DNA from 2 places in the Streptomyces sp. NPDC058534 genome. Region 2 is predicted to be linked to the other one. Evidence: predicted binding sites of a transcription regulator. Region 2 holds the regulator's gene; the other holds the start of a gene.
The links. The regulator HspR, encoded in region 2, represses chaperone genes until heat shock. The targets are predictions, from matches to a motif close to TTGAGNNNNNNNNNCTCAA.
Positions count from the first base shown of each region.

Region 1: the regulator HspR is predicted to act here: its motif matches at 11,812-11,830, upstream of lon (endopeptidase La).

Region 1 covers NZ_JBHXNW010000051.1:16,985-31,405, reverse strand. The annotation lists gene ACFWR9_RS27640 (ATP/GTP-binding protein) at 1-633, opposite strand, end outside; gene ACFWR9_RS27635 (DUF742 domain-containing protein) at 614-1,054, opposite strand; gene ACFWR9_RS27630 (roadblock/LC7 domain-containing protein) at 1,051-1,563, opposite strand; gene ACFWR9_RS27625 (nitrate- and nitrite sensing domain-containing protein) at 1,560-4,406, opposite strand; gene ACFWR9_RS27620 (protein phosphatase 2C domain-containing protein) at 4,857-5,648, shown strand; gene ACFWR9_RS27615 (MarR family winged helix-turn-helix transcriptional regulator) at 5,662-6,156, opposite strand; gene ACFWR9_RS27610 (lysozyme) at 6,410-7,237, shown strand; gene ACFWR9_RS27605 (DMT family transporter) at 7,308-8,237, opposite strand; gene ACFWR9_RS27600 (LysR family transcriptional regulator) at 8,307-9,167, shown strand; gene lon (endopeptidase La) at 9,303-11,789, opposite strand; gene ACFWR9_RS27590 (spermidine synthase) at 11,957-12,655, shown strand; gene ACFWR9_RS27585 (response regulator transcription factor) at 12,769-13,509, shown strand; gene ACFWR9_RS27580 (sensor histidine kinase) at 13,506-14,421, shown strand, end outside.
Region 2 covers NZ_JBHXNW010000029.1:14,678-29,098, forward strand. The annotation lists gene dnaK (molecular chaperone DnaK) at 1-1,520, shown strand, start outside; gene grpE (nucleotide exchange factor GrpE) at 1,517-2,194, shown strand; gene dnaJ (molecular chaperone DnaJ) at 2,231-3,427, shown strand; gene ACFWR9_RS19220 (heat shock protein transcriptional repressor HspR) at 3,433-3,882, shown strand; gene ACFWR9_RS19225 (hypothetical protein) at 3,897-4,286, opposite strand; gene ACFWR9_RS19230 (substrate-binding domain-containing protein) at 4,606-5,694, shown strand; gene ACFWR9_RS19235 (LuxR C-terminal-related transcriptional regulator) at 5,845-6,882, shown strand; gene ACFWR9_RS19240 (LuxR C-terminal-related transcriptional regulator) at 6,845-7,867, opposite strand; gene ACFWR9_RS19245 (helix-turn-helix transcriptional regulator) at 7,864-8,874, opposite strand; gene ACFWR9_RS19250 (hypothetical protein) at 9,190-9,525, shown strand; gene clpB (ATP-dependent chaperone ClpB) at 9,775-12,396, shown strand; gene ACFWR9_RS19260 (YbjN domain-containing protein) at 12,654-13,190, shown strand; partial or broken gene ACFWR9_RS19265 (hypothetical protein) at 13,264-13,473, opposite strand; gene ACFWR9_RS19270 (Uma2 family endonuclease) at 13,762-14,316, shown strand.

The DNA.
Region 1 (14,421 bases), on a different contig from region 2:
GGTTTCGTCGAGCGCGTGGCCCACGAGGGACAAGAGGGTCTCGATGGCCGAGATCCGACGGCGCGCATCCATGATCATTACAGGTATGTGCGCGGGGATCGTCAGCGCCTCCCGCACGTCCTCCGCCCCGAACAGCTCGCTGCCGTCGAAGTGGTTCACGGCGACGACGTACGGCAGGCCGCAGCTCTCGAAGTAGTCCAGGGCCGGGAAGCAGTCCTTCAGGCGCCGGGTGTCGGCCAGCACGACGGCGCCGATCGCGCCGCGCACCAGGTCGTCCCACATGAACCAGAAGCGCTGCTGGCCCGGCGTGCCGAACAGGTAGAGCACCAGGTCGTCGTCGAGCGTGATGCGGCCGAAGTCCATGGCCACGGTGGTGGTGAGCTTGCCCGGGGTGGCGGTGAGGTCGTCGGTCTCCTCGCTCGCCTCGGTCATCAGCGCCTCGGTCTGCAGGGGCGTGATCTCCGAGACGGCGGTGACCAGGGTGGTCTTGCCGACCCCGAATCCGCCCGCCACCACGATCTTCGTGGCCACGGGCGCACGGGTGCGGTCCGTCTGCCAGGGCTGCACGGGCTCGTCGGGGTCGACGAGCGGGGAGACGCCGGAGGCGGCGGCGTCAGAGACGACGGAGTCCACTGAGCACCCTTTCGAGCAGAGCGCGGTCCGGGCGGCCCGTGCCGTGGCCGGTCCCGGTGCCGTACACACGGATCTTTCCCTGGTCCGCGAGGTCGCTGAGGAGCACGCGGACCACGCCGAGCGGCATCTTCAGCAGCGCGGCGATCTCGGCCACCGTACGCATACGGCGGCACAGTTCGACGATGGCCCGCATCTCCGGCATCACGCGGGAGGAGAGGCCGCCGTTCGTCAGTTCCTTGCGCTCCTCGGCGGCTTCGAGCGCGGCGGTGCCTGCGGTGGCGCCGACGAACGTCTCGACGAGCAGGACGTGGCCGAAGCGGGTCCGGCCGCCGGTGAGCGAGTAGGGGCGTACGCGGGCGGGTTTGCGGTCGGCGCCGCGTACGGGGAGGTGCCCCCGGCTGTTCCCGGGACTGCTGCTCATCGGGCGCTCCCCGTCGACTCGGACGACTCGGACTCCAGCGACTTCCGCAGCTCGCTGCGGAGTTCGGGCGTCAGGACATGGCCGGCGCGGCCGACGAAGAGCGCCATGTGGTACGCGACGACGCTCATGTCGCAGTCGGCGGAGCCGTGCACGCCGAGCAGCGAGCCGTCGCTGACCGACATCACGAACAGGCTGCCCTCGTCCATCGCGACCATCGTGTGCTTCACCGTGCCGAAGTCCATCAGCCGGGCGGCGCCGATGGTCAGGCTGCCGACGCCGGAGACGACGGTGGCGAGGTCGGCCGCCGAGCCGCGCGGGCCGGTGCGGGGCGCTTCGCGGACCTGCCGGGCCTCCTCGTTGCGACCGGGGTCGGAGGAGAGGAGCAGGAGGCCGTCGGAGGAGACCACCGCGACCGATTGGATGCCGGGCACCTCCTCGACGAGGTTGGTCAGCAGCCAGTGGAGATTGCGGGCTTCACTGCTCAGACCGAAGGTACTGGGCGCGGTCAACTGCTTGCCTCCTCGACGGTGCCCCCCGTGGCTTCTACGGTTGTGTCCCCCGCGGCGATCTCCGCCTCGACGTCGCGTCGTCCGGCTTCCGCCCCCTGGCGGAATCCTCCCAGACGGCGGCGGAGTGCCTCGGCGTCGACGGAGCCCGAGGTGCGCTGCCGCGGTGCCGTCGCGGGTGTGCTGAGCTTCGGGGTCCGCTTGGGCAGGCCCTTGTCGGTGACGGGGTCGGCCTCGTCCGGCGTGCGGTCGTGGCCGTCGGGGCCGACGGCGTACGGGTCGGCGGCGGGCTCCGGGCCGGGAGCGGGCTCCAAGTCCGGTGGTCCTGCCTGGGCCGGGAGCAGGAGCGCCATCGTGGTGTCGTCGGGGAGGTCCCGGCCCGGGGCTGCGGTCTCGTCCTGGGTCCCGGGCGCGTCGGTGTCCGTTTCGGCGCTCTCGGCGACCGGTGCGCCCTCCAGTTCCGGTTCGGGTTCCGGTTCCGGCTCCGGTGCGGCCGCGGCGTCGACTGCGGCCGGTGCGGCCGGTGCGGCGGGAGCGTTCGCCTCCGCGCGCCGTACGGCCTCCTCCGCCGAAGCCACCAGCGGGTCCGCGCCGCGGTGCGCGCCGTTCTCCGCGCGCCCGTGCAGGACGTTGGAGTTGGCCTCCGCGTCGGCGCCCGGGAGGGAGAAGGAACCCGTCCCGTCGGACACCGGCACGGTCGGGGCCAGCGCCGCCGGCGGGGCCGGTGCGAGCAGCGGAGCGGGGAGCACGACGACGGCCGCGACACCGCCCTGTTTCTGCTCCCGCAACCGCACGCGCGCCCCGTGCCGGTGGGCGAGCCGGGCGACCACGTAGAGGCCGAGCCCGAGACCGTCCTCGCCCTCCCGGTCGTACGGCGCCTGCGGGTCGAAGTCGGTGAGGCGGGCGTTGAGCCGCTGGAGCCGGTCGGTGGCCATGCCGATGCCCTCGTCCTGGACGGAGAGCATCACCTCGCCGTTCTCCAGCAGCCAGGCGGAGACCTCGACGGGCAGGTCCGGCGGCGAGAACGAGGTGGCGTTCTCCATCAGTTCGGCGAGCAGGTGGGAGAGGTCGTCGGCGGCGAACCCGGCGACGTGCGCGTGCGGCGGCAGCGCGGCGATGCGGACCCGCTCGTACCGCTCGATCTCGCTCACCGCGGCCCGGACCACGTCGACCAGCGGCACCGGTGAGGCGCTGTGCTGGACGTGTTCGGTGCCGGCCAGGACGAGGAGGTTCTCGCTGTGCCGGCGCATGACCGTGGCGAAGTGGTCGAGCTTGAACAGGGTGGACAGGCGGTCCGGGTCCTGTTCGCGCTCCTCCAGGCTCTCGATGACGGCGAGTTGCCGCTCGACCAGACCGAGGGTGCGCAGCGCGAGGTTGACGAAGGTGCCGCCGATGCTCTTGCGCACCACGTCGAGGCGCGCGGCGGACTCGGCGAGTTCGGCGCGCAGTTCCTCGCGGGCGTCGGCCATCTTCTGGCGCTGGCCGACGAGGTGCTTGCGGTCGGACTCCAGGGTGTTGACCCGCTCGGCGAGCGTCGCGGCGTGCGCGTGCAGGGCGTTGACGGAACGCACGACCTGGGCGAACTCGTCGTTGCGGCCGGTGAAGGCGACCGGTTCCTCGGCCGCCATGTCCTCCGCGCCGGCCAGCCGGGCCGAACCGCGGCGCAGCACCGACAGCGGGCGGGTGAGGGTGCGGGCCATCGCGGTGGCGATGCCGAGGGCGAGCAGGATCAGGGCGCCGAGGGCGGCGATCCGGATCTCCAGCGCGGTGACGTCGTCGTCGCGCAGCTGCTCCAGCGCCGTGGTGCGCTTCTCGTAGAGGGCGGACTCGGCGCCGCGCATCGCGTCGACGCGGGCGGAGAGCGCGGCGTCCAGCCGCTTGGTGCTGGTGCCGAGGTCGTCGTCGGAGAGCGTCGGTTCGTCGGTGAGTCCGGCGAGGTACTTCTCGGCGGAGTTGACCTCGGGCCCGGCGACCGTGGCGTCGAAGCTGCCGCGCGCCTCCTTGGGGGCGCCCTCGCGGAAGTCGGCGAGGGCCGCGTCGGAGCGCACCCGGGCCTGCTGGGCGGCGGCGGCGAGCGCGTCGCGCTGCTTGGCGTCCGCGTCCGAGGAGGTGGTCCTCTCGGTCGGCAGGCCGGTGATCGGGTCGATGACGGTCTGGGTGCTGCTGGGCACGGCGAGCGCCGCGAGCAGCAGGCCCCGGGTGGCGGCGGCCTGCTGGACGGCGGTGTCCAGTTCGGCGAGCGCGTAGGCGCCGGCGCCCGCGCGGGGCGGCATCTCCTCGGCCAGCTTCTCGGCCAGGGCGTGGAGTTCGGTGATGGCCTCGGAGTACGCCTGGTGGGATTCGAGGGCGGTGCTCTTGCCGGTGAGGGCGGCCCGGCGCAGGGCGGCGATGGCGTCCAGGTCCTCACGCAGGGCGGAGGGCGTGTCGGCGTCGTCGCGCAGCTCCTCGACCTGCCGGTCCACGCGGGCGCTGCGCTGCTCGGAGGGCGCCTTGTCCTCGGGCCGGCCGGCCGCGATGTAGGGGGTGACCTCGTCGCGCTCGTCGGCCAGTGAGTGGGCGAGGCTGAGCGCGCCCTGGGTCCGCTCGGCGAGCGTCACCAGTTCCTGGGAGTCGTGCAGTTGCCCGGAGGCGGTCACGACCGACGGGGCACCGGCCGCGGCGACGGCGGCGGCCACGACCGCCACGGCGACGATGAGGCGGTTGCGTACGTGGGTGGGACGACCCTTGCCGGCGGGGGTCTCCGGCGGCGGAGGGGTGGAGGTGCCGGGGGTGCGCTCCGCGCTCCCCGCGGGGGCCGTCTGCTTGTCTGTGCGACGAGGCCGCGTCTTCTGCACCGGTGCTCGCATTCCTCACTCGTGTACCCGTGGGCCCGGGTGGCGCTCCGTCAACTGGCCGGTCGGCGCAGGCATCCTCCGCCGAGCTCCGGGCCGTTCCCCGGCCGCCGACAGCGCGTCGGGCGGGGAGACCGCGTGAGCGGGGCAGGCCCCCCGCAGTTTCCCGACCCTCCCAGTGCCGGTGGGTGGTGAGCACGCATCATCCGACCCGCCACCCGAAGGAGTGAACCCCGGACGGGAGTTGGTGGGCAAGTTCCCCTGGCGCGTGCGACACGGGTGTGCGGCGTGCCGGTTGGACGTCTGCGACAGGCGGTGGCACTATGTGCCGCCACGCGTCGTCCGGGCCTGGAATTCCACCTCAAATCAGGCGCCTGACCTGCGTCACCGCGTCGGTTCCGGGGGAATCCGTGGAGGGTGCCAGCCTTTGGCGGAGGCTGTGAAGGGGTCGTGCAGACTGGCCGGATGCGCACCGAACTCGTCTCCGAACCCGGACTGGCCGACCACCCCAACGAGGACTTCGCGAGCGTCGGACTACCGGCCTCGGGGCAGGGCGGCTCACTCGTCGTGCTGGACGGGGTGACGCCCCCGCGGACCGGGACGGGATGTCTGCATTCCGTGCCCTGGTTCACGGCTCACCTCGGCGGCGCGCTGACCGAACTGACCGTTTCACTGCTGGATGTCCCCCTCGTCGACGCGCTGTCCCGCGCCATCGCGCGTACCTCCGCGGCACACGCGGAAACCTGTGACCTTTCTCACCCGCGCACCCCGCAGGCAACCGTGGTCCTCGCCCGCTGGTCCCCCGCCGAGGTCGAGTTCCTGGTCCTCTCCGACTCCGCCCTGCTGGTGGAGGCTCCCGACGGCACGGTCTCGGCCGTCCTGGACGACCGGCTGGCCAGGCTCCCCCGCTCGGCGCTCGCCACGGACGCGATGGTGGACGCCAACCTGCGCAACAAGGAGGGGGGCTTCTTCACGGCGGCAGCCGATCCGGCGGTGGCGGCGCGCGCGGTGACGGGGGTGCTGCCGCGCGGCGAGGTGCGGACCCTTGCGGCGCTGACGGACGGGGCCGCGCGGTGGGTGGAGAAGTTCCGGGAGGGCGACTGGACGGACTGCCTCACGCTGCTGCGCAAACAGGGCGCGCAGGCCCTGGTGGACCGCGTACGGGAGCTGGAACGGACGGACGCGGCGGACGCCCGCGCGCACCTCGGCCGCAGCAAGACCCACGACGACGCGACGGTCGTCTACGCGGAGCTGTGACGCGGGAGCGGGGCTACTTCTCCATCCCGCGGTTCAGTTCGTGCAGCAGCCGGGCCAGTTCCGAGACCTCGCGCGGGTCCCAGTCGGCGAGCCGGCCGGCGTAGCGGGCGCGGCGGGCCTCGCGTACGCGGCCGACGCGGTCCTGGCCCTCCGGGGTGAGGGTGACGAGCCAGGCGCGGCCGTCGGCGGGGTCGGGTTCGCGGGCGACGAGGCCGAGTTCCTCCAGGGCGCGCAGTTGCCGGGACATGGTCGCCTTGCCGACGCCGATGTAGGCGGCGAGGTCGGTGGCGCGCTGCCCGCCGCACTCGCCGAGCCGCACGAGAAGGCCGTACGCGGACGACTCCAGGTCGGGGTGGACCTCCCGGGCCATCTCGCCCTGGTTGGCCCGGGCGCGCCGCAGCAGCACCGTCAACTCCCGCTCCAGCGCCAGGAACTCCGGCTGGTTCACACCACTTCCGGCAAGCTCGGACTCGACTCCGCGACCGTCGCCGTTGCCGTCTTCGTGCACGTCAGCCCCTGACTCGGTTCTTCCCGGTTTTCCCGGTCCTGAAAGTTTCCGCCACGGCCCGCCATCGCCGCAGCTTGGCAAGTATTTCGCAGGCTTAGACCAACGGCAGCTTCCGGTCCCCCTTCCCACCGCCCGTTCTACGTGCGTAGCGTCTTCACCGGAGCCCCTGAATGGCATGCCCACGCCACACGCGGGTTCTCCTCCCCACTCGCGCATCCCCCACCGAGCACCACCGAGCCATCGGAGGCACGTCATGCTCGTGCACAGATCCGGATCGGCCCGCGGCCGGCGTCTCGCCGTCACCGGGATCCTGCTCGCCGCCCTCTCCCTGGTGTCCGCCCTCCCCGCGCAGGCGTCGTCGGCCGCCGACACCCCGCCCCGCGGCTCCGCCCACATGGGCATGGGCGTCCTGGAACACGACGGGAGCCACGGCACCCCGGTCCCGGGCGGCGCCGCCCAGACGGAGGGCGTCGACGTCTCCAGCCACCAGGGCAACGTCGCCTGGTCGACCCTGTGGAACAGCGGGGTCAAGTGGGCCTACGTCAAGGCCACCGAGGGGACGTACTACACCAACCCGTACTTCGCCCAGCAGTACAACGGCTCGTACAACGTCGGCATGATCCGCGGCGCCTACCACTTCGCCACCCCGGACAGCGCGAGCGGCGCCGCCCAGGCCAACTACTTCGTCGACCACGGCGGCGGCTGGTCCCGCGACGGCAGGACGCTGCCGGGTGCGCTGGACATCGAGTGGAACCCGTACGGCGCCGCCTGCTACGGCAAGTCGCAGAGCCAGATGGTGTCGTGGATCCGGGACTTCCTGACCACGTACAAGGCCCGCACCGGCCGTGACGCCGTGATCTACACGGCCACCAGCTGGTGGACCCAGTGCACCGGCAACTACGGCGGCTTCGCGGCGAACAACCCGCTGTGGATCGCCCGGTACGCCGCGTCGGTGGGCACGCTGCCGGCCGGCTGGGGCTACTACACGATGTGGCAGTACACGTCGTCCGGTCCGACGGTCGGCGACCACAACAGGTTCAACGGCGCGCTCGACCGCGTGCGGGCGCTCGCCAACGGCTGACACGACGCCGGCGCCGGTCGCCCGCCCGAGGGGGAGGGCGCCCGGCGCCGGCCTGCGTGACCGGGCCGGGTCACCCGCCCTCGCCCCCGCGCCTCCCGGTCCGCACCGCGCCGACGCTCGCCGCCACCACCAGCGCGACGGCCAGGCACTGCGGCAGGGAGAGGCCCTGGTCCAGGACGAGGAAGCCGGCCAGCGCCGCGATCGCCGGGGCCACGCTCATCAGGACCGCGAAGGTGGGTGCCGGGAGCCGCCGCAGGGCCAGGAGTTCCAGGGTGTAGGGCAGTCCGGAGGAGAGCAGGGCCACGGCCGCCCCGAGGGCGAGCACCGACGGCTGGAGCAGCGCCGTACCCGCCGACCCGATCCCCAGGGGCAGGCTCAGCAGGGCGGCCACGGTCATCGCCAGGGCCAGCCCGTCGAGGCGGGCGAAGCGGGCACCGGCCCGGGCGTTGAAGACGATGTACGCCGCCCACATCGCACCCGCGCCGAGCGCGAGGGCGACGCCCGCCGGGCTCAGTTCGGCGAAGCCCTCGTGCCCGAGGAGGACGACCCCGGCGAGGGCCAGCGCGGCCCAGACCAGGCTCAGGGCGTGGCGGGCGCCGAACATGCTCAGGGCGAGCGGGCCGAGCACCTCCAGGGTGACGGCCGGGCCGAGCGGGATCCGTTCGATCGCCTGGTAGAAGAGGAGGTTCATGCCGCCCAGGGCCACCCCGAACGCGGTCACGACGGCCCAATCGGAGCGGCTGTGGCCGCGCAGGCGGGGGCGGCAGACCGCCATCAGCAGCAGCGCGGCGAGCGTCACCCGCAGCGCCACCACGCCGAAGGCACCGGCCTGCGGGAACAGCAGGGCGGCCACGGCCGACCCGAACTGCACGGAGACGGTGCCGGCCAGCACCATCGCGATGCCGCTGAGGCTGCCCGCGCCGGGCGGGGCGAGGGCGGTGCGGGAGGCGGGCGGGACCGCGGGGTGCGCGGCGAGGGCCGCGGGGGTCGTCTCTGCCATGGCCCCCACGCTAGGAATCCGGGCGTGGCCCGTGAAATGCCTGTTGGTCCGTGGTTATGCTCGTGAGGCATGACCATGGAGCTGCGCCATCTGCGGGCCTTCCTCGCGATCGCCGAGGAGGGCACGATCACGCGCGCCGCCGCGCGCCTGCACACCGGTCAGCCTGCGCTGTCCCGCACCCTGCGCCAGCTGGAGACCCACCTCGGCACCCGCCTCGTCGACCGCTCCACGCACCACCTGGAGCTGACGGCCGCGGGCCGGCACTTCCGGGACCGGGCCGCGGCCGCGCTGGCCGCGGTGGACGCGGTGTTCGACCCGCGTTCGCTGGGCGCGCTGCCGCTGCGCCTGGGCCACCCCTGGGCGGCGCTCGGCGACCACACCGTCCCGTTGCTGCGCCGCTGGGACGAGGAGCACCCGGACGTACCGCTGGAGCTGCGCCGGATCGACGACCGCACGGCCGGGCTGACCCGCGGCGAGGTCGACGTGGCGCTGCTGCGCGGGGCGCTGGACGCGCCCGGACTGGTCACGGAGCTGCTGAAGCGGGAGGAGCGGGTGGCGGTGGTTCCCGCGGACAGCGAGCCGGCCGGACGGGAGACCCTGACGCTGGCGGACCTCCGGGCGTGGCCGATCGCGCTGAACACGGTGGCCGGGACCACCACGCTCGATCTGTGGCCGCCGGAGGTGCGGCCCACGGCGACGATCGAGGTCACCAACACGGACGAGTGGCTGACCGCGATCGCCGCGGGCCGGGCCGTCGGCGTCTCGACCTCGGCCACCCCCCGGCTGCACATCCACCCCGCGATCGCCTACCGCCCCCTGACCGACGCGCCGCCGGTCCCCCTGGTGCTGGCCTGGAAGCGCGGCACCCCGACCCACCCGGCCATCCCCGACCTGGTCCGCCTGGCCCGCGAGGTGGTCCCCGAGGGGTAGGTGCCACGGCCCCGGCACACATGGCACACATGGCGTGGGCACACATGGCGTGGGCACACATGGCGTGGGCACACATGGCGAAGGCCCGGGCCCCCTCACGGGAACCTGGGCCTTCGTCTCATCCGGCCGCGTCTGTCACGCCGCGACCGGAGTAGTACGCGCCGCCCCGTTGGTCGCGGGGGCGAGCGCCAGTTCCAGCACCTGCCGGACGTCGCTGACGGCGTGGACGTCGAGCTTGTCCAGGACCTCCGCCGGGACGTCGTCCAGGTCGGGCTCGTTGCGCTTGGGGATGATCACCGTGGTGACCCCCGCCCGGTGCGCCGCGAGCAGCTTCTGCTTGACCCCGCCGATCGGCAGGACACGTCCGGTCAGCGAGACCTCGCCGGTCATCGCCACGTCGGTGCGGACCAGCCGGCCGGACAGCAGCGAGGCGAGGGCCGTGGTCATGGTGACGCCGGCGCTCGGGCCGTCCTTGGGGACCGCGCCCGCCGGGAAGTGGATGTGCGCGCCCCGGTCCTTCAGGTCGCCCACCGGCAGTTCCAGTTCGGCGCCGTGGCTGCGCAGGAAGCTCAGCGCGATCTGCGCCGACTCCTTCATCACGTCGCCCAGCTGACCGGTCAGGGTCAGCCCCGCCGCGCCCGTCTCCGGGTCGGCCAGCGACGCCTCGACGTAGAGGACGTCGCCGCCCGCGCCGGTGACCGCGAGGCCGGTGGCCACGCCGGGCACCGAGGTGCGCCGCTCCGCCGGGTCCTGGGCGGACTCGGGCACGTGGTGCGGCCGGCCGATCAGCGCGCGCAGGTCGGCGTCGGTGACGGTGAAGGGCAGGTCCCGCTCGCCCAGTTCGTGCTGGGCCGCCACCTTGCGCAGCAGCCGGGCGATCGACCGCTCCAGGGTGCGCACGCCCGCCTCACGGGTGTACTCGCCCGCGAGCTTGCGCAGCGCGCCCTCTTCGACCGTGACCTCCTCGCCGTCGAGTCCGGCCCGCTCCAGCTGGCGCGGGAGCAGGTGGTCACGGGCGATGACGACCTTCTCGTCCTCGGTGTAGCCGTCGAGGCGGACCAGCTCCATGCGGTCGAGCAGGGCCTCCGGGATGGCCTCCAGGACGTTGGCGGTGGCGAGGAAGACGACGTCGGACAGGTCCAGCTCGACCTCCAGGTAGTGGTCCCGGAAGGTGTGGTTCTGGGCCGGGTCGAGGACTTCGAGCAGGGCCGCGGCGGGGTCGCCGCGGAAGTCGGAGCCGACCTTGTCGATCTCGTCGAGGAGGACGACCGGGTTCATGGACCCCGCCTCCTTGATCGCCCGCACGATCCGGCCGGGCAGTGCGCCGACGTACGTACGCCGGTGGCCGCGGATCTCGGCCTCGTCGCGGACGCCGCCGAGGGCGACGCGGACGAACTTGCGGCCCATCGCGTGGGCGACGGACTCGCCGAGCGAGGTCTTGCCGACGCCGGGCGGGCCCACCAGGGCCAGCACGGCACCGCCCCCCCGTCGCCCACCACCACCCTCAACCGAGGCGCTACGCGCCCCCTCCTCGTTTCGCCGGCCGCCGACGACGCCGAAGCCCCGGTCGCCGCGCCGCTTGCGCACGGCGAGGTACTCGGTGATGCGCTCCTTCACGTCCGCCAGGCCCGCGTGCTCGGCGTCGAGCACGGCCTGGGCGCCCTGGATGTCGTAGGCGTCCTCGGTGCGCTCGCTCCACGGCATCTCAAGGACCGTGTCGAGCCAGGTGCGGATCCAGGAGCCCTCGGGCGACTGGTCGGAGGACCGCTCCAGCTTGTCGACCTCCTTGAGCGCGGCCTCGCGGACCTTCTCGGGCAGGTCGGCGGCCTCGACGCGGGCGCGGTAGTCGTCGGACTCCTCGGCAGCATCCTTGCCTGCCTCGCCGTTGATCTCGCGCAGCTCCTTGCGTACCGCGTCGAGCTGGCGGCGCAGCAGGAACTCCCGCTGCTGCTTGTCGACGCCCTCCTGGACGTCCTTGGCGATGGTCTCGGCGACGTCCTGCTCGGCGAGGTGGTCGCGCAGCTGCTGGGTGGCGAGCTTCAGGCGGGCGACCGGGTCGGCGGTCTCCAGCAGCCCGATCTTCTGCTCGGTGCTGAGGAACGGCGAGTAACCGGAGTTGTCGGCGAGCGCGGAGACGTCGTCGATGGCCTGGACGCGGTCGACGACCTGCCAGGCGCCGCGCTTGCGCAGCCAGGCGGTGGCGAGGGCCTTGTACTCCTTCACCAGCTCGGCGACCTGGCCGGGCAGGGGGTCGGGCACGGTCTCGTCGACGCGGGTGCCCTCGACCCAGAGCGCGGCGCCGGGACCGGTGGTGCCGGCGCCGATCGCCACCCGGCCCCGGCCGCGGATCAGGGCGCCCGGGTCGCCGTCGGCCAGCCTGCCGACCTGCTCGACGGTGCCGAGGACGCCGGTGGCGGCGTGGGTGCCGTCGATGCGCGGGACGAGCAGGACCCTGGGTTTGCCGGGCTCGGACCGGGCGGCGGCCTGGGCGGCCTCCACCGCGGCCCGTACCTCGGCGTCGCTCAGGTCCAGGGGGACGACCATGCCGGGCAGGACCACTTCGTCGTCGAGCGGCAGCACGGGCAGGGCGAGCGGTGTGAAGGCGGCGGACTCAGCAGCCATGATCTCCCCTTCGGCAGTCAAGTTGAGTTACATCGACTCAATGAAAGGGAGTCCCTGATTGTTCCCCGGGGGTCGTTCGCTCTGAGCGATCAGTGGTCCGGGGCCTTCCGGACCCTGTGGACGGCAGCGCCCTCGGCCGCCACGGCATTCCCTGCCAGGATGGGCCGATGGCCATCACTCCCCCCGACTTCCGCGAGGCCCCCGAGGTGCTTGACCGCCGCGAGGGTCCGTACGGCGAGGTCGTCCTGCGCCGGCACGGGGCGCTGCTCCAGATCATCGCGAACGGCTGTTTCCTGATGGACACCTCCGACGGGCGCTCGGAGCGGCGGCTGGTCGACGCGGCGACCGACGCGCTCGCCGGGTCCGGCGGACCGACCGCGCCGCACCTGCTCATCGGCGGTCTCGGCGTCGGCTTCTCGCTCGCGCACGCGGCGGCCGACGCCCGCTGGGGCCGGATCGTGGTCGTCGAACGCGAGCCCGCCGTCATCGACTGGCACCGCGACGGACCGCTCTCCGCGCTGTCCGCGCGGGCGCTGGCCGATCCGCGCGCGGAGGTCGTCGAGGCGGACCTGGTGACGTACGTCAATGAGACTTCCGACACGTACGACGCGCTCTGTCTGGACATCGACAACGGCCCCGGCTGGACCGTCACCGAGGGCAACGACGGGCTGTACGCACCGTCCGGACTGGCGGGCTGCGCACGGCTGTTGAGACCCGGCGGGGTGCTTGCCGTATGGTCTGCGCAGCCCTCTCCGGAATTCGAAGAAACCTTGCGTAATGCCGGATTCCAGCAGGTGCGTACCGAAGAGATCCCCGTTGCCCGGGGCGTTCCGGACGTCGTCCACCTCGGCGTCGGTCCTGGATAGCAATGCCGTGGGGACTCCCCGTACGCTGCTGCTCTGACGCGGATCATTCAAGCGTCAAGCGCAGTCATGGGATCACCCCACGGATTCCGGAAAGCACACCTCAGGGGCGGGCGATGGAGCAGACACAGACCTCCCACAACGGCTCGGCCGCTGCCACCCAGGGCGCACAGCGCCGGGTGCTGGTGGTCGAGGACGACCAGACGATCGTGGACGCCATCGCGACCCGCCTGCGCGCCGAGGGGTTCCTGGTGCAGACGGCGGGCGACGGTCCGTCCGCCGTCGACACGGCCGAGGCCTGGCAGCCCGACCTGCTGATCCTCGACATCATGCTGCCGGGCTTCGACGGCCTGGAGGTCTGCCGGCGCGTGCAGGCCCAGCGGCCGGTGCCGGTGATGATGCTCACCGCGCGCGACGACGAGACGGACATGCTGGTCGGGCTCGGCGTGGGTGCCGACGACTACATGACCAAGCCGTTCTCGATGCGCGAGCTGGCCGCACGCGTGCACGTGCTGCTGCGCCGGGTGGAGCGGGCCGTCGTGGCCGCCTCGACGCCGCGCAGCGGCATCCTGCGCCTCGGCGAGCTGGAGATCGACCACGCGCAGCGCCGGGTGCGCGTGCGCAGCGAGGACGTCCACCTGACCCCCACCGAGTTCGACCTGCTGGTCTGCCTGGCGAACACCCCGCGCGCGGTGCTCTCCCGTGAACAGCTGCTGGCCGAGGTGTGGGACTGGGCGGACGCCTCCGGCACCCGGACCGTGGACAGCCACATCAAGGCGCTGCGCCGGAAGATCGGCGCCGAGCGCATCCGTACCGTGCACGGCGTGGGCTACGCGCTGGAGACCCCGACGCCATGAGCCGAGGGCGGGAGGCCGCACGGAGGAGCCCCGGCCCCCGATCCACCGGGGAGCCCTGGGGCGGCGTACGCCCGTTCTCGGTCAAGACCAAGCTGGGCGCGCTGGTCGTCACATCGGTGCTGATCACCACCGGTCTCTCGGTGATCGCAGTGCACACCAAGACGGAGCTGCGCTTCATCACGGTCTTCTCGATGATCGCCACGCTGCTGATCACCCAGTTCGTGGCCCACTCGCTGACCGCGCCGCTGGACGAGATGAACGCGGTGGCCCGGTCCATCTCGCACGGCGACTACACGCGCCGGGTGCGCGAGAACCGCCGCGACGAGCTGGGCGACCTGGCCGGCACCATCAACCGCATGGCCGACGACCTGGAGGCGCAGGACCTCCAGCGCAAGGAGCTGGTCGCGAACGTCTCGCACGAGCTGCGCACGCCGATCGCGGGCCTGCGCGCGGTGCTGGAGAACATCGTCGACGGCATCACCGAGGCCGACCCGGAGACCATGCGGACGGCGCTCGGGCAGACCGAGCGGCTCGGCCGGCTGGTGGAGACGCTGCTGGACCTCTCCCGCCTGGACAACGGCGTGATACCGCTGCGCAGGCGGCGCTTCGAGGTGTGGCCGTACCTCTCCGGCGTGCTCAAGGAGGCCAACATGGTCGCGTCGGCCCGCGCGGGCATCGCCTCCGGCTCGGGCAGCCACACGCGTACCGACGTGCACCTGGCGCTCGACGTCTTCCCGCCGGAGCTGACCGCGCACGCCGACCCCGAGCGCATCCACCAGGTCGTCGCCAACCTCATCGACAACGCGGTCAAGCACAGCCCGCCGCACGGCCGCGTGACGGTCCGGGCGCGCCGCGGGGAGCTGCCCGAATCGCTTGAGCTGGAGGTTCTCGACGAAGGCCCCGGTATTCCGC
Region 2 (14,421 bases):
CGGTCATCACCGTCCCGGCGTACTTCAACGACGCCGAGCGCCAGTCCACCAAGGAGGCCGGTGAGATCGCGGGCCTGAACGTCCTGCGGATCGTCAACGAGCCGACGGCCGCCGCGCTGGCGTACGGCCTCGACAAGGACGAGCAGATCATCCTCGTCTTCGACCTCGGTGGCGGCACCTTCGACGTCTCGCTGCTGGAGATCGGCGACGGCGTCGTCGAGGTGAAGGCCACCAACGGTGACAACCACCTCGGTGGTGACGACTGGGACCAGCGCGTCGTCGACTACCTGGTGAAGCAGTTCCAGTCCGGCCACGGCGTGGACCTGTCCAAGGACAAGATGGCCCTCCAGCGCCTCCGCGAGGCCGCCGAGAAGGCCAAGATCGAGCTGTCCTCGTCCACCGAGACCTCGATCAACCTGCCCTACATCACCGCGTCCGCCGAGGGCCCGCTGCACCTGGACGAGAAGCTCACCCGGGCCCAGTTCCAGCAGCTGACGACCGACCTCCTGGAGCGCTGCAAGACGCCGTTCCACAACGTCATCAAGGACGCGGGCATCCAGCTGTCCGAGATCGACCACGTCGTTCTCGTCGGTGGCTCGACCCGTATGCCCGCGGTCGCCGAGCTGGTCAAGGAGCTGACCGGCGGCAAGGACGCCAACAAGGGCGTCAACCCGGACGAGGTCGTCGCCATCGGCGCCGCCCTGCAGGCCGGTGTCCTCAAGGGCGAGGTCAAGGACGTCCTGCTCCTCGACGTCACCCCGCTGTCCCTCGGTATCGAGACCAAGGGCGGCATCATGACCAAGCTGATCGAGCGGAACACGACGATCCCGACCAAGCGTTCGGAGATCTTCACCACCGCCGAGGACAACCAGCCCTCCGTGCAGATCCAGGTCTACCAGGGCGAGCGCGAGATCGCGGCGTACAACAAGAAGCTCGGGATGTTCGAGCTGACCGGTCTGCCGCCGGCGCCCCGCGGCGTCCCGCAGATCGAGGTCGCCTTCGACATCGACGCCAACGGCATCATGCACGTGACCGCGAAGGACCTGGGCACGGGCAAGGAGCAGAAGATGACCGTCACCGGCGGCTCCTCGCTGCCGAAGGACGAGGTCGACCGGATGCGCCAGGAGGCCGAGAAGTACGCGGAGGAGGACCACGCCCGCCGCGAGGCCGCCGAGTCCCGCAACCAGGGCGAGCAGCTCGTCTACCAGACCGAGAAGTTCCTCAAGGACAACGAGGACAAGGTCCCGGGCGAGGTCAAGACCGAGGTCGAGGAGTCCGTCGCCGAGCTGAAGGAGAAGCTCAAGGGCGAGGACACCTCCGAGATCCGTACCGCCACGGAGAAGGTCGCCGCCGTCTCGCAGAAGCTGGGCCAGGCCATGTACGCCGACGCCCAGGGTGCGCAGGCCGCCGGCGGCGAGGCCCCGGGCGCCGGTGCCACCGCCGGTGACGGCGACAAGGCCGACGACGACGTCGTCGACGCCGAGATCGTGGACGACGAGCGCAAGGACGGTGCCGCGTGACGGAGGAGACTCCGGGCTTCGACGAGAAGCCCGACGTCCCCTCCGGCGCCAGCCCTGACGACGCCGAGCCGAAGGCCGCCGCCCCCTCTTCGGAGGAGGGCGCGGCCCCGGCCGGGGACGCGAGCGAGAACGCGGGCCTGGTGGCCCAGCTGGACCAGGTGCGCACCGCGCTCAGCGAGCGCACGGCGGACCTCCAGCGGCTCCAGGCCGAGTACCAGAACTACCGCCGCCGCGTGGAGCGGGACCGCGTCGCGGTCAAGGAGGTCGCCGTCGCGAACCTCCTGACCGAGCTGCTCCCGATGCTGGACGACATCGGCCGCGCCCGGGAACACGGGGAGCTGGTCGGTGGCTTCAAGTCCGTCGCGGAGTCGCTGGAGACGGTCATCGCCAAGATGGGCCTCCAGCAGTTCGGCAAGGAGGGCGAGCCCTTCGACCCGACGATCCACGAGGCCCTGATGCACTCCTACGCACCGGACGTCACCGAGACGACGTGCGTGGCGATCCTGCAGCCCGGGTACCGGATCGGCGAGCGCACCATCCGCCCCGCGCGGGTGGCCGTCGCCGAGCCGCAGCCCGGCGCCCAGACGGTCAAGCCGGCCGAGGAGAGCACCGAGGCCAAGGACGGCCCCGACTCCGCGGAGAACAAGGAGAGCGGTGGCCCGGAGGAGGGCTGACGTCAGTAGCGGAAGCGGGAAGGAGGGACGTCGGGGATGAGCACCAAGGACTTCATCGAGAAGGACTACTACAAGGTCCTCGGCGTCCCCAAGGACGCCACCGAGGCCGAGATCAAGAAGGCGTACCGGAAGCTCGCCCGCGAGTACCACCCGGACGCCAACAAGGGGAATGTCAGGGCGGAGGAGCGCTTCAAGGAGATCTCCGAGGCCAACGACATCCTCGGTGACCCCAAGAAGCGCAAGGAGTACGACGAGGCCCGCGCCCTCTTCGGTAACGGCGGTTTCCGCCCCGGGCCGGGCGCGGGCGGCGGCACCTTCAACTTCGACCTGGGCGACCTCTTCGGAGGCGGCGCCCAGGGCGGGGGCCAGGCGGGCGGCGCCGGCGGCTTCGGCGGCGGACTCGGGGACGTCTTCGGCGGCCTGTTCAACCGCACCGGTGGCGGTCCCGGCACCGGCACGCGGACCCAGCCGAGGCGCGGCCAGGACATCGAGTCCGAGGTCACGCTGAGCTTCACGGAGGCCATCGAGGGCGCCACGGTCCCGCTGCGGATGTCCTCGCAGGCGCCCTGCAAGGCCTGTTCGGGGACCGGCGACAAGAACGGCACACCGCGCGTGTGCCCGACCTGCGTCGGCACCGGCCAGGTCGCGCGGGGCTCGGGCGGCGGCTTCTCGCTCACCGACCCGTGCCCGGACTGCAAGGGCCGCGGCCTGATCGCCGAGGACCCCTGCGACGTCTGCAAGGGCTCCGGACGCGCCAAGTCCTCGCGGACGATGCAGGTCCGCATCCCGGCCGGGGTGTCGGACGGGCAGCGCATCCGGCTGCGCGGCAAGGGCACGCCGGGCGAGCGGGGCGGACCGGCGGGCGACCTGTACGTGGTCGTGCACGTCAAGGACCACTCCGTCTTCGGCCGCAGGGGCGACAACCTCACGGTCACCGTCCCGGTCACCTACGCCGAGGCGGCTCTCGGCGGCGAGGTCCGGGTACCGACCCTGGGCGGTCCGCCCGTCACGCTGAAGCTTCCCCCGGGCACGCCCAACGGGCGCACCATGCGGGCCCGCGGCAAGGGCGCGGTCCGCAAGGACGGCAGCCGGGGCGACCTTCTGGTCACCGTCGAGGTGAGTGTTCCGAAGGACCTGACGGGGAAGGCTCGTGACGCACTGGAGGCGTATCGCGAGGCGACCGCGGACGAGGATCCGCGGGCGGAGTTGTTCCAGGCCGCGAAGGGAGCTTGATGGGGATGGACGGTCGTCGACGCAACCCGTATGAACTGACCGAGGAGACCCCGGTCTACGTCATCTCGGTGGCGGCCCAGCTCTCCGGTCTGCACCCGCAGACCCTGCGCCAGTACGACCGCCTCGGCCTGGTCTCCCCGGACCGCACGGCCGGGCGCGGCCGGCGCTACTCGGCCCGCGACATCGAGCTGCTCCGCACGGTGCAGCAGCTGTCGCAGGACGAGGGCATCAACCTGGCCGGAATCAAGCGCATCATCGAACTGGAGAACCAGGTCGCCGCGCTCCAGGCCCGCGTGGCGGAGATGGCCGACGCCCTCGACGGGGCGGCGACGGCGATGCGCCAGCGCGAGGCGGCGGTGCACGCGTCGTACCGCCGTGACCTGGTCCCGTACCAGGAGGTACAGCAGACCAGTGCCCTGGTGGTGTGGCGGCCGAAGCGGCAGCAGTCGGACTGACGCCGGCGTCGGCGTCAGCCGGGAGGCAGGTCGCCGGCCGCGTCGACGGCCAGCAGCCACATCGACTGGGCGCCGGTGCCGTACGCGGTGGCCGGCGCGTAGCCGAGGGACGCTTCCAGGGCCTCGCACTCGGCGTCCTCGCGCCACTCGGCCCGCACGTGGCCGCGACCCTTGCCGTCACCCGAGAAGTCCGGGGTGATCACGGCCTCCTCGCCGTCGACGGTCAGCGTGGGCCGGCTGCCGTCCCGGGTGCCGACGGGGATGTGCTCGTCGGTCTCCGTGCCCTCCGCGCGGTACAGCTCGACGCGGGGCAGCGCGTCGCCCTCGACGGTGACCTCCCCGAGGCCGGTGTCCAGCCGGGCGGTCAGGGCGCCGAAGCGCGGGTCCTCCGTGACATGGGTCATGAGGTCTTCCTTCGCCGTGCGGTGGCTGACGGGTGGTCGGTACGTAACAGGATTCGTACGTCAGACGTCCATGGTCGCCCGCGCGTTGTGTACGCATGTGTGATCAGGGCGTGAGAGCGCTCCCGGAAGATCTCCGCACACTGTTCGCAGAACTTTCGCCGACGAGTGGAACGTACTGTGCCCATCTCGTTAAGTGGTTTCCCTTGACGCCGATGGTGGGTGAAGCGTTGGCTTTTCAGTCACATGGGTCGCACTGCTGTACCCACGTCCCGAATCGCACCCCGAAGTGAGCCCTTACATGCGCCGTATCGCCATCACCATGGCCGCCACCTCGATGTCCCTCGTGCTGGCCGGCTGCGGCGTGCTCGGCGCGACGGAGAGCAGCGACGAGGCGAGCCCGACCAAGGGCAACGACATCACCGTGGGGCTGCTGCTGCCGGAGAAGGCGAACACGCGCTACGAGCAGTTCGACTACCCCTTCTTCAAGGCCAAGGTCGGCGAGCTGACGAACGACGCGGGCAACGTCAAGTACGCCAACGCCGAGGCGAGCGGGGCGAAGCAGACCGAGCAGATGCAGCAAATGATCGACGACAAGGTCGACGTGATCGTGCTGGACGCGGTCGACGCGCAGTCCATCGGGACCAGCGTGCAGAAGGCCAAGGACGCGGGCATCCCGGTCATCGCCTACGACCGGCTGGCCGAGGGCCCGATCGACGCCTACATCTCCTTCGACAACGAGCTGGTCGGCGAGGTCCAGGGCCGCTCCCTGATCGACGCGCTCGGCGACGGCGCGGACAGCTCCGACAAGATCGTCATGATGAACGGCTCGCCCACCGACCCGAACGCCAAGCAGTTCAAGGCCGGTGCGATGGCCGAGCTGAACGGCAAGGTGACGATCGCCCAGTCCTTCGACACCAAGGACTGGAAGCCGGAGAACGCCGAGGCGAACATGACCGAGGCGATCGAGAAGATCGGCGAGAACAACATCGCCGGCGTCTACTCCGCCAACGACGGCATGGCGGGCGGCATCATCAAGGCCCTGGAGGACGCGGGCGTCACCGACCTGCCGCCGATCACCGGCCAGGACGCGGAACTCTCCGCGGTGCAGCGGATCGTCACCGGCGAGCAGTACATGAGCGTCTACAAGTCCTACCCGCAGGAGGCCGAGAACGCCGCGGAGATGGCCGTGGCGCGGGTCCAGGGCCGGGACATCCAGTTCGACGCGCTGGCCCGCGACAAGGTCGACAGCCCCACCCACAAGGGCATCCCCGCCCAGCTCGTCCCCGTCGTCGCCCTCACCCAGGGCAACATCGACGAGACGGTGATCGCGGAGGGCTTCTACAAGGTCAGCGACATCTGCACGGCGAAGTACGCGGACGCGTGCGCGGAGATCGGGCTGAAGAAGTAGTCGCGGTACGGGCCTGGTTCCACGCCCCGGTCATACCCTCCGCAACCGGTACTTTCCGTCCCGCTCCCCCGGTGGAGCCGTGTTGCGGAGCCGGTCCCGGCCGCGCATAGTTGCGCTGCGGAGGAGCCGGAACCGGGGGTGGGATGGGCGATGGCCGGGCACGGGGCTCAGGAGCATCCGCACGGTGCCGACCGGCTGTGCGCGGCCGGGGACCGTGTGTACTCCCGGGCCGTACGGCGCGGCCGGGTGCCGCGCCAGGACGCCGGACCGGTCCCCTGCCTCCTGGAACTGGCCCTGCTGCACCCCGACCCCGACGACATGGACTGGCTGGTGCCGACCTCGCCGCAGGAGGTCATGACGCGGCTGCTGCGCGGGGTCCACGACGAGGTCAGCGCGAGTCAGCGGCGGGTGGGCTCGGCGGTGGAGGCCTTCGAGTGGTACGCGGGGCTCGGCCGGCTCATCCACTCCTCGGCCGGGGCGGAGAGTTCGGCGATCCGGGTCCTCGACGGGCTGGCCCGTATCCAGACCGCGATGGACGAGGCGACGCAGGCGTGCACGACGGAGGTCCTGACCGTGCAGCCCGGCGGCATCCGGCGTGAGGCGGAGCTGTCGGAGGGGCTGCACCGGGCGCTGGCGTTGCGCGGGCGCGGGGTGCGGACGCGGGACCTGTACACGCACGTCGCCCGGCACGGGCAGGGCCTGCTCAACTACCTGGAATTGATGGGCGACGCGGTGGAGGCCCGCACCCTGGACGAGGTCATCGACCGTCTTATCCTCTTCGACCGCACGGTCGCCTTCATCCCGGCCAACACCGACCGCACCATGGCCCTGGAACTGCGCCACCCCGCGATCGTCGCCTACCTCGTCACGGTCTTCGAACGCCTCTGGCGCCTCGCGATCCCGCTCTCCGCCGCCCTCCCCGACACCGGCATCGAGGGCATCTCGCACCGCGAGCAGTCCATCGCGGCGCTGCTGGCCGAGGGCCACCAGGACGCGGTGATCGCGGAGCGCCTGGGCATAAGCGTCCGCACGGCCCGCGCGCACATCGCCCGCCTCTCGGAGACCCTGGGCGCGGCCAGCCGCACCCAGCTGGGCGTCCGCATAGCCCAGGCGGGCCTGGACGCCACCTCACAGGGCGTCCCCGCCCCCGTCATCCTTCCCGGTCAAGAATCCCCGACTGCCCGATGAGATACCCGAGCTGAGCCCGGCTCTCGCTGCCGAGGGTGGCGGCGAGCTTGGCGATGTGGACACGGGCGGTACGGACGTTCATGCCGAGCCGCTCGGCGATGTCGGCGTCGGTGTGGCCTTCGACGAGGAGGGACGCGATGGTGCGTTGGCGGGGCGTGATGCCGCCCAGAGACGGGCGTTGAGCAGTCTCGGGATGCATGGGCGTGGCGAGTCGCCACAGGCGCTCGAAGGTGGTCACGAAGTACGAGATGAGGGCGGGGTGGCGGACCTCCAGGGCCAGCGTGGCTTCTCCGTCGGCGGGGATGAAGGCGATCTTGCGGTCGACGACGATGAGCCGGTCCGTCACCTCGTCCAGGGAGCGTGCCTCGGCGTCTCCGCGCAGCTGCTCATAGCGGGCCCTGACCATCGGCAGATGGCGCTGTGTGTGCTGGTAGAGCGTGCGGATGCGGGCGCCTCGGTCGAGCATGTCCTGGTCCCGGCGCAGGGACAGGGTCTGGGCCACTTCCCCGCGCCGGTCACCGTAGTGGGCGTTGGGCTGTATGCACAGCAGCTCGCTCGTCGCGTCGGACATGACCTCGCTGATGGCCTGGTTGATCTGCGGGACTCCGTTGAGGACCCGAACGGCCCCGGCGTCCCCTCCGGCCGTGCGGCGGCCGTCGACCAGCATGAGAGGTTCGAACGTCGCGGCCAGCCGGGCTTCTCGCCGCCGCTCCGCGGCCACACGCTGTGCCGAGGAGTCCAGCATCCGGTGCAGGGCGACAGCAGGGGCGACCGGTTCGAGCCAGTCGAGGTCACCCACCGTCGGTTGCAGCAGTCCGTAGTCGGTCAGGCAGGGCACCGCCAGGGCCTCCCGGGCGGGCACCCGGCCTTCACGCAGGGCTTGTGTGTAGAGGTCAGTCCCCGCCGCACAGAGTTCCTCCGGACCGTGGTCGAGGTGCGGCTCGATCGGGCGCTCCCCCCTCGCGTCACGCGCCTCCCCCGTCACGGGCCGGCCTCATTCGCGATTCCGTTCTGGTCCTGTTCCAGGATCCCCGACTGGGCTATCAAGTAGCCGAGTTGAGCGCGGCTCCCGCTTCCCAGGGCCAGGGCCAGTTTGGCGATGTGGGCACGGCAGGTGCGGACGTTCATGCCCAGACGGCGGGCGATGGCCTCGTCGACGTGGCCTTCGACAAGCAGCTTGGCTATGGAGTGCTGGATGTCGGTGATGCCATCGGGGGCGGTCTCGTAGGGTGCGCCGGCCGTGAGTGGCACCGCGCGGCCCCAGATGAACTCGAACACCTTGATCAGGTAACGGACGAGACCCGGGTGCCGGATCTCCAGGGCGACCTGGCGGTCGTCCCGGATGGGGATGAAGGCCACGGTCTCGTCGCAGATGATGAGCCGTTCGACGAGTTCGTCGATGGTGCGGTACTCGGCCTTCCCGTTCGGGAACTGGTCCACGTACGCCAGGCGCTCGGGGCTGTACCGCGCCGTGTGCTGGTAGAGGGTGCGGATCCGCACGCCCCGCTCGATGAGGGTCCGGTCGCGTCCCAGTGCCTCGATGAGCCGACGTTCGGGGTGCCGGGCGCTCGGCTGGACCGTGAGCATCTCGATCAGGCACTGGTCCGTGGCCAGGTCGAGGGCGGCGTTGATGCGGTCGAGTCCCTCCAGCACGGTGATCGAGTGGGTCGGCGCCGCGCCCTGCGCGCTGAGCGCCATGAAGGGCTCGAAGGCCGCGGCCAGTTCGATCGACGTCCGCCTCCGCTCGGATATCTCGTGCTCGATCGGATTCAGTCGCCGCGCGAGGGCGACCGCGGGTGCCACGGGAAGGAGCCAGTTGGCATCGTCGGGGTCGGGGTGCAGGAGGGCGAACTCCATCAGGCAGGGGACGGGTTCCGCCTCCGCGCGGGCAATACGTCCAGTGCGCAGCGCGTTCGCGTAGAGGCGCGCCCCCTCCTCACACAGTTCAGTAACTGCATGGGGATGTGTCGCTTTGGCCTGATTTGTTGTCAAATCTCCACCCCCCAGGGTCCTGAACGTGCAGGAACATGATGCACCGATTGTGTGGCCATGACGTGCCTGAATGAGCCATCGTCTTATCCGACGGGGGAAGAGGGGACCTTCAAGTGAGGACGAAGCCGACTATGTCTAAGAGAATGCTTCGCTCGGTGCTTGTCGCCGCCTTCTCCGCCGTTGTGGCCTTCGGAACACTGAGTGGCCTCTCCGTGGCGAAGGGTGACGCCCGAGCGGACAGCGCCTGGTCAGTGGAAGCGGTGACCGCCTCCCCGGCCGGAGAAGCTCTCACTGACGACAGTGCGTGGTCCTGACATGACGACGCCACCCGACGACCGCTCCTTCCGCCGAGAAATGGCCACCGCCTACCGCTCCGGCTGGCACTTCATCGACCTGGTCACCGCGATCCCCCACTCCGGTGACTCCCTGATGGTGACCGTCTTCGGCGAGCCGGTCGTCGTCACGTTGGACGAGGACGGTGACGTGCGGGCGTACCGGTGTCTGCGGCGGCCTCGGGGGGCGCCGCAGCCAGTGCGGTGTGCCATTCGGTACGGAATGATTTTTGTGAACCTGGACCAGCGGGACCACCGGCTCGCGCCGCCGGAGGTCTCCGACATCAGGACCATCTCGGCCACCCCCCGCAGTGCCTGACGCGATTCCCCCGTCGTAACAAATCGCTCAGGTGCTTCCCCCCGGCAGCGGCGTCACCGTGACCTGAACACGGTGACGCCGCTGTCGTATGTGTGGAGACATTTCCGGGTCTCGCCCCGTATCGGTCTCATCCCGGCATGGCCGTACACAGAACCTCCCCCGTCATTTCTTGAGTGAAATAGGCTCAACTTTGTGTACGTTGTGTGAGTCAGCACTGGGAGACATGGAGACACGGAGGAGAGCCAGAACGTGGACGCCGAGCTGACCAACCGGAGCCGGGACGCGATCAACGCGGCCAGCAACCGGGCCGTGACCGAGGGAAACGCCGACCTCACCCCCGCCCACCTGCTGCTGGCTCTGCTCCAGGGGCAAGACAACGAGAACATCACCGACCTGCTCGCCGCCGTCGAGGCCGACCTGGCCGCCGTACGCTCCGGCGCCGAACGCATCGTCGGCGGGCTGCCCAGCGTGACCGGGTCCACGGTCGCACCGCCGCAACCCAGCCGTGAGATGCTCGCCGTGGTCGCCGACGCCCAGGCACGCGCCAAGGACCTCGGGGACGAGTACCTCTCCACCGAGCACCTGCTCCTCGGCATCGCCGCGAAGGGCGGCGCGACCGGTGAGGTACTGGAGGGGCAGGGTGCCAGTGCGAAGAAGTTGCAGGAGGCCTTCCGCAAGGCGAGGGGTGGGCGCCGCGTGACCACCGCCGACCCCGAGGGCCAGTACAAGGCGCTGGAGAAGTTCGGCACCGACCTCACCGCCGCGGCCCGCGAGGGCAAGCTCGATCCCGTCATCGGGCGCGATCAGGAGATCCGCCGGGTGGTGCAGGTGCTCAGCCGGCGTACCAAGAACAATCCCGTCCTCATCGGCGAGCCCGGTGTCGGCAAGACCGCCGTCGTGGAAGGGCTCGCCCAGCGGATCGTCAAGGGGGACGTGCCCGAGTCGCTCAAGGAGAAGCGGCTGGTGGCGCTCGATCTGGGCGCCATGGTGGCCGGGGCCAAGTACCGGGGTGAGTTCGAGGAGCGGCTGAAGACCGTGCTCGCCGAGATCAAGGACTCCGACGGGCAGATCATCACGTTCATCGATGAGTTGCACACCGTTGTCGGCGCCGGGGCCGGCGGGGATTCCGCCATGGACGCCGGGAACATGCTCAAGCCCATGCTCGCGCGCGGGGAGCTGCGCATGGTGGGTGCGACCACGCTGGACGAGTACCGGGAGCGGATCGAGAAGGATGCCGCTCTGGAGCGCAGGTTCCAGCAGGTGCTCGTCGCCGAGCCGACCGTCGAGGACTCCATCGCGATCCTGCGCGGTCTCAAGGGGCGGTACGAGGCCCACCACAAGGTGCAGATCGCGGACAGCGCCCTGGTGGCCGCCGCGAGCCTCTCCGACCGGTACATCACCTCCCGGTTCCTGCCCGACAAGGCCATCGACCTCGTCGACGAGGCCGCCTCTCGGCTTCGCATGGAGATCGACTCCTCGCCCGTCGAGATCGACGAACTCCAGCGCGCCGTCGACCGGCTGAAGATGGAGGAGCTGGCGATCGGGAAGGAGACCGATGCCGCTTCGCTGGAGCGCCTGGAGCGGCTGCGCCGCGACCTCGCCGACAAGGAGGAGGAGCTGCGCGGCCTCAACGCCCGCTGGGAGAAGGAGAAACAGTCCCTCAACCGGGTCGGCGAGCTGAAGGAGAAGCTCGACGAACTGCGCGGACAGGCGGAACGGGCCCAGCGCGACGGCGACTTCGACACCGCCAGCAAGCTGCTGTACGGCGAGATCCCGACCCTGGAGCGCGACCTGGAGGCGGCATCCGAGGCCGAGGAGGCGTTGACATCTTCCGCCTCCGGCGGGGGCGCCAAGGACACCATGGTCAAGGAGGAGGTCGGCGCCGACGACATCGCCGACGTCGTCGCCTCCTGGACCGGCATCCCGGCCGGGCGGCTGCTGGAGGGCGAGACGCAGAAGCTGCTGCGGATGGAGGACGAGCTGGGCCGGCGGCTCATCGGGCAGGGCGAGGCCGTACAGGCCGTGTCCGACGCCGTGCGGCGGAGCCGGGCCGGGATCTCCGACCCCGACCGGCCGACCGGGTCGTTCCTCTTCCTCGGCCCCACCGGCGTCGGCAAGACCGAGCTGGCCAAGGCGCTCGCCGACTTCCTCTTCGACGACGAGCGGGCCATGGTCCGCATCGACATGAGCGAGTACAGCGAGAAGCACAGCGTCGCCAGGCTCGTGGGCGCGCCGCCCGGATACGTCGGGTACGAGGAGGGCGGACAGCTGACGGAGGCGGTGCGGCGGCGGCCGTACACCGTCGTGCTGCTGGACGAGGTGGAGAAGGCGCATCCCGAGGTCTTCGACATCCTGCTCCAGGTGCTCGACGACGGGCGCCTCACCGACGGACAGGGCCGCACCGTCGACTTCCGCAACACCATCCTCGTCCTCACCTCCAACCTCGGCAGCCAGTACCTGGTCGACCCGACCACCGGCGAGGCGGAGAAGAAGCAGCAGGTGCTGGAGGTGGTCCGGACGTCCTTCAAGCCGGAGTTCCTCAACCGGCTCGACGACCTCGTGGTCTTCTCGGCGCTGAGCCAGGAGGAGCTGGGCCGGATCGCGCGGCTCCAGATCGAGGCCCTGTCCCGGCGCCTCGCCGAGCGCCGGCTCACCCTGGAGGTCACCGACGAGGCCCTGGCCTGGCTGGCGGAGGAGGGCAACGACCCGGCGTACGGCGCCCGCCCGCTGCGCCGCCTCGTCCAGACCGCGATCGGCGACCGGCTGGCCCGGGAGATCCTGTCCGGCGAGATCAAGGACGGCGACGCCGTCCGCGTGGACCGGTTCGGCGACGACCTGATCGTGGGACCGGCGAGCGGCAAGACGTTGTAGTGCGCAAGGTCCTCTCCCATCGCGGTCCTGGAGCAGGTATTCCAGGACCGTCCTCTCCCTTCAGGGAGGGGAGGTTTTAAAGAACTGCGGCGAACCAAGGGGATGGGGCCGGGGTTCTGGTACTCACGCTGATCCGACCGCGCGGCCGACTCTCGGCCAGGCAGGTTGCCGGGCACGGCCCAGGCGAGAGAGGGTGGTCTGTACGTCTGGTCTCAGCTATGGCCGGACGAGCCAGACGACCGCAGGAGTGTCCCAGAATGTCTATCGATCCGTCTTCGATTCCGAACTTCGGGGGCAAGCAGCCCGAGCCGCAGCCCCAAGGACCGGCGGGCCCCGTCGTCCCGGATCAGGATCTTGTGAAGCAGCTCCTCGAACAGATGGAGCTGAAGTACGTCGTCGACGACGAAGGCGACCTCGCGGCGCCGTGGGAGCAGTTCCGTACGTACTTCATGTTCCGCGGTGAGGGTGACCAGCAGGTCTTCTCGGTGCGGACGTTCTACGACCGGCCCCACCAGATCGACGAGAAGCCGCAGCTCCTTGAGTCGGTCGACGACTGGAACCGGCGCACCCTGTGGCCCAAGGTGTACTCCCACACCCACGACGACGGCACGGTCCGCCTGATCGGCGAGGCGCAGATGCTGATCGGCATGGGCGTCAGCCTGGAGCACTTCGTCTCCTCGACGGTCAGCTGGGTGCGGGCCGCCATCGAGTTCGACCGGTGGCTCGTGGAGCAGCTCGGCCTGGAGCAGGAGGTCAACGAGGCGGAGAAGCCGACCGACGAGGACGGCGAATAGTCCGCCCCACGTGAGGCGAGCCCGGTCCCCGGCACGGCGGGGGGCCGGGCCCTTTCACGTCCCGCCGGGGTGTTCACCCAGCCAGGTCCTTCAGCCGCCCCACCGCCTCCTCCAGCACCGTGGTCCGCCTGCAGAACGCGAACCGGACGTAGGGCGCGCCCGCCTCCCGGTGGTCGTAGAAGACCGCCGCGCTCTGGAACGGGCCGGAGGCCACGTACGTCAGGTACTGCTTGGCCGAGCGGACCGCCGTGACCAGGGCCGGCGCCGCGGTGACCCAGCCGACTCCTCGTTCGTACACCTATTCGCACATTTGTTCGTGTGTCGAGGGTGCCGTATGCGTGTGTGGCGCGGCAAGCCCTGAGGGGATGTCCAGCGAGACCGGTGAGCCGCTGCGGCTCGTGTCCCGTGACGTACGTCCCAGGGCATCCGTGCTTCCCTCGCGCTCTCCCGCTGGACGACGAAGCCGGGGCGGCCTCAGAACCTGTCCGGACCGGGCTCGCAGCCGTATCGCCAAGCTCGGTGCCACGGCATTGTCCGGCCTATCATGTCCACACACGGGAAGGAGCCGTCCATGAGTGTCGACGCGATCGTGCACACCGAGTTCCCCAAGGGGTACACGATCCTGTTCGGGGCCGACGGAAAAGTGATCATGACTCCGCAGAGCTTCGAGCACTCCAGCACGATCAAGTCGATGCAGTACGACACGGTCGTGTCCCTCGGGCGCCATGCGAAGACCGCCTCCGACGTCTACATCGACTTCCCCGCCGACGAGAACTCCGCCCCCGATCTGGCGATCCTTCGCGAGGACGCCCGCCGGGAGGGCAAGCGCTACAGCTTCGAGGACGTCCTGCTGATCTCCGAGGTCGTCTCGACCTCCTCCGCGCGCAAGGACTACGACGACTGCACCGCGAAGTACGGGCGCTACGGAATTCCGATCTACCTGGTGGTGGACCCCTACGCCCAGGAGGTCGTCCTTCACACCGAGCCGACCGGCACCGGTTACATCGCGGCGCACACCCACAAGTACGGCACGGGCAAGCTCCCGATCCCCCTGGCCGACGGCCGCACCTTCACGCTCGACCTCGACGAACTCCCCCGTCCGGAGCCTGAGGCAAACGCCCACTGACCAGCGCGCTCCTCACACTTCCGAGGGCCGCCGTGGACTGCCGGGGAGGACGCGTGCATGGGCCGCACCTGACGGGCTCGGGCTCTCCCGTCCTCCGGCGGCGGG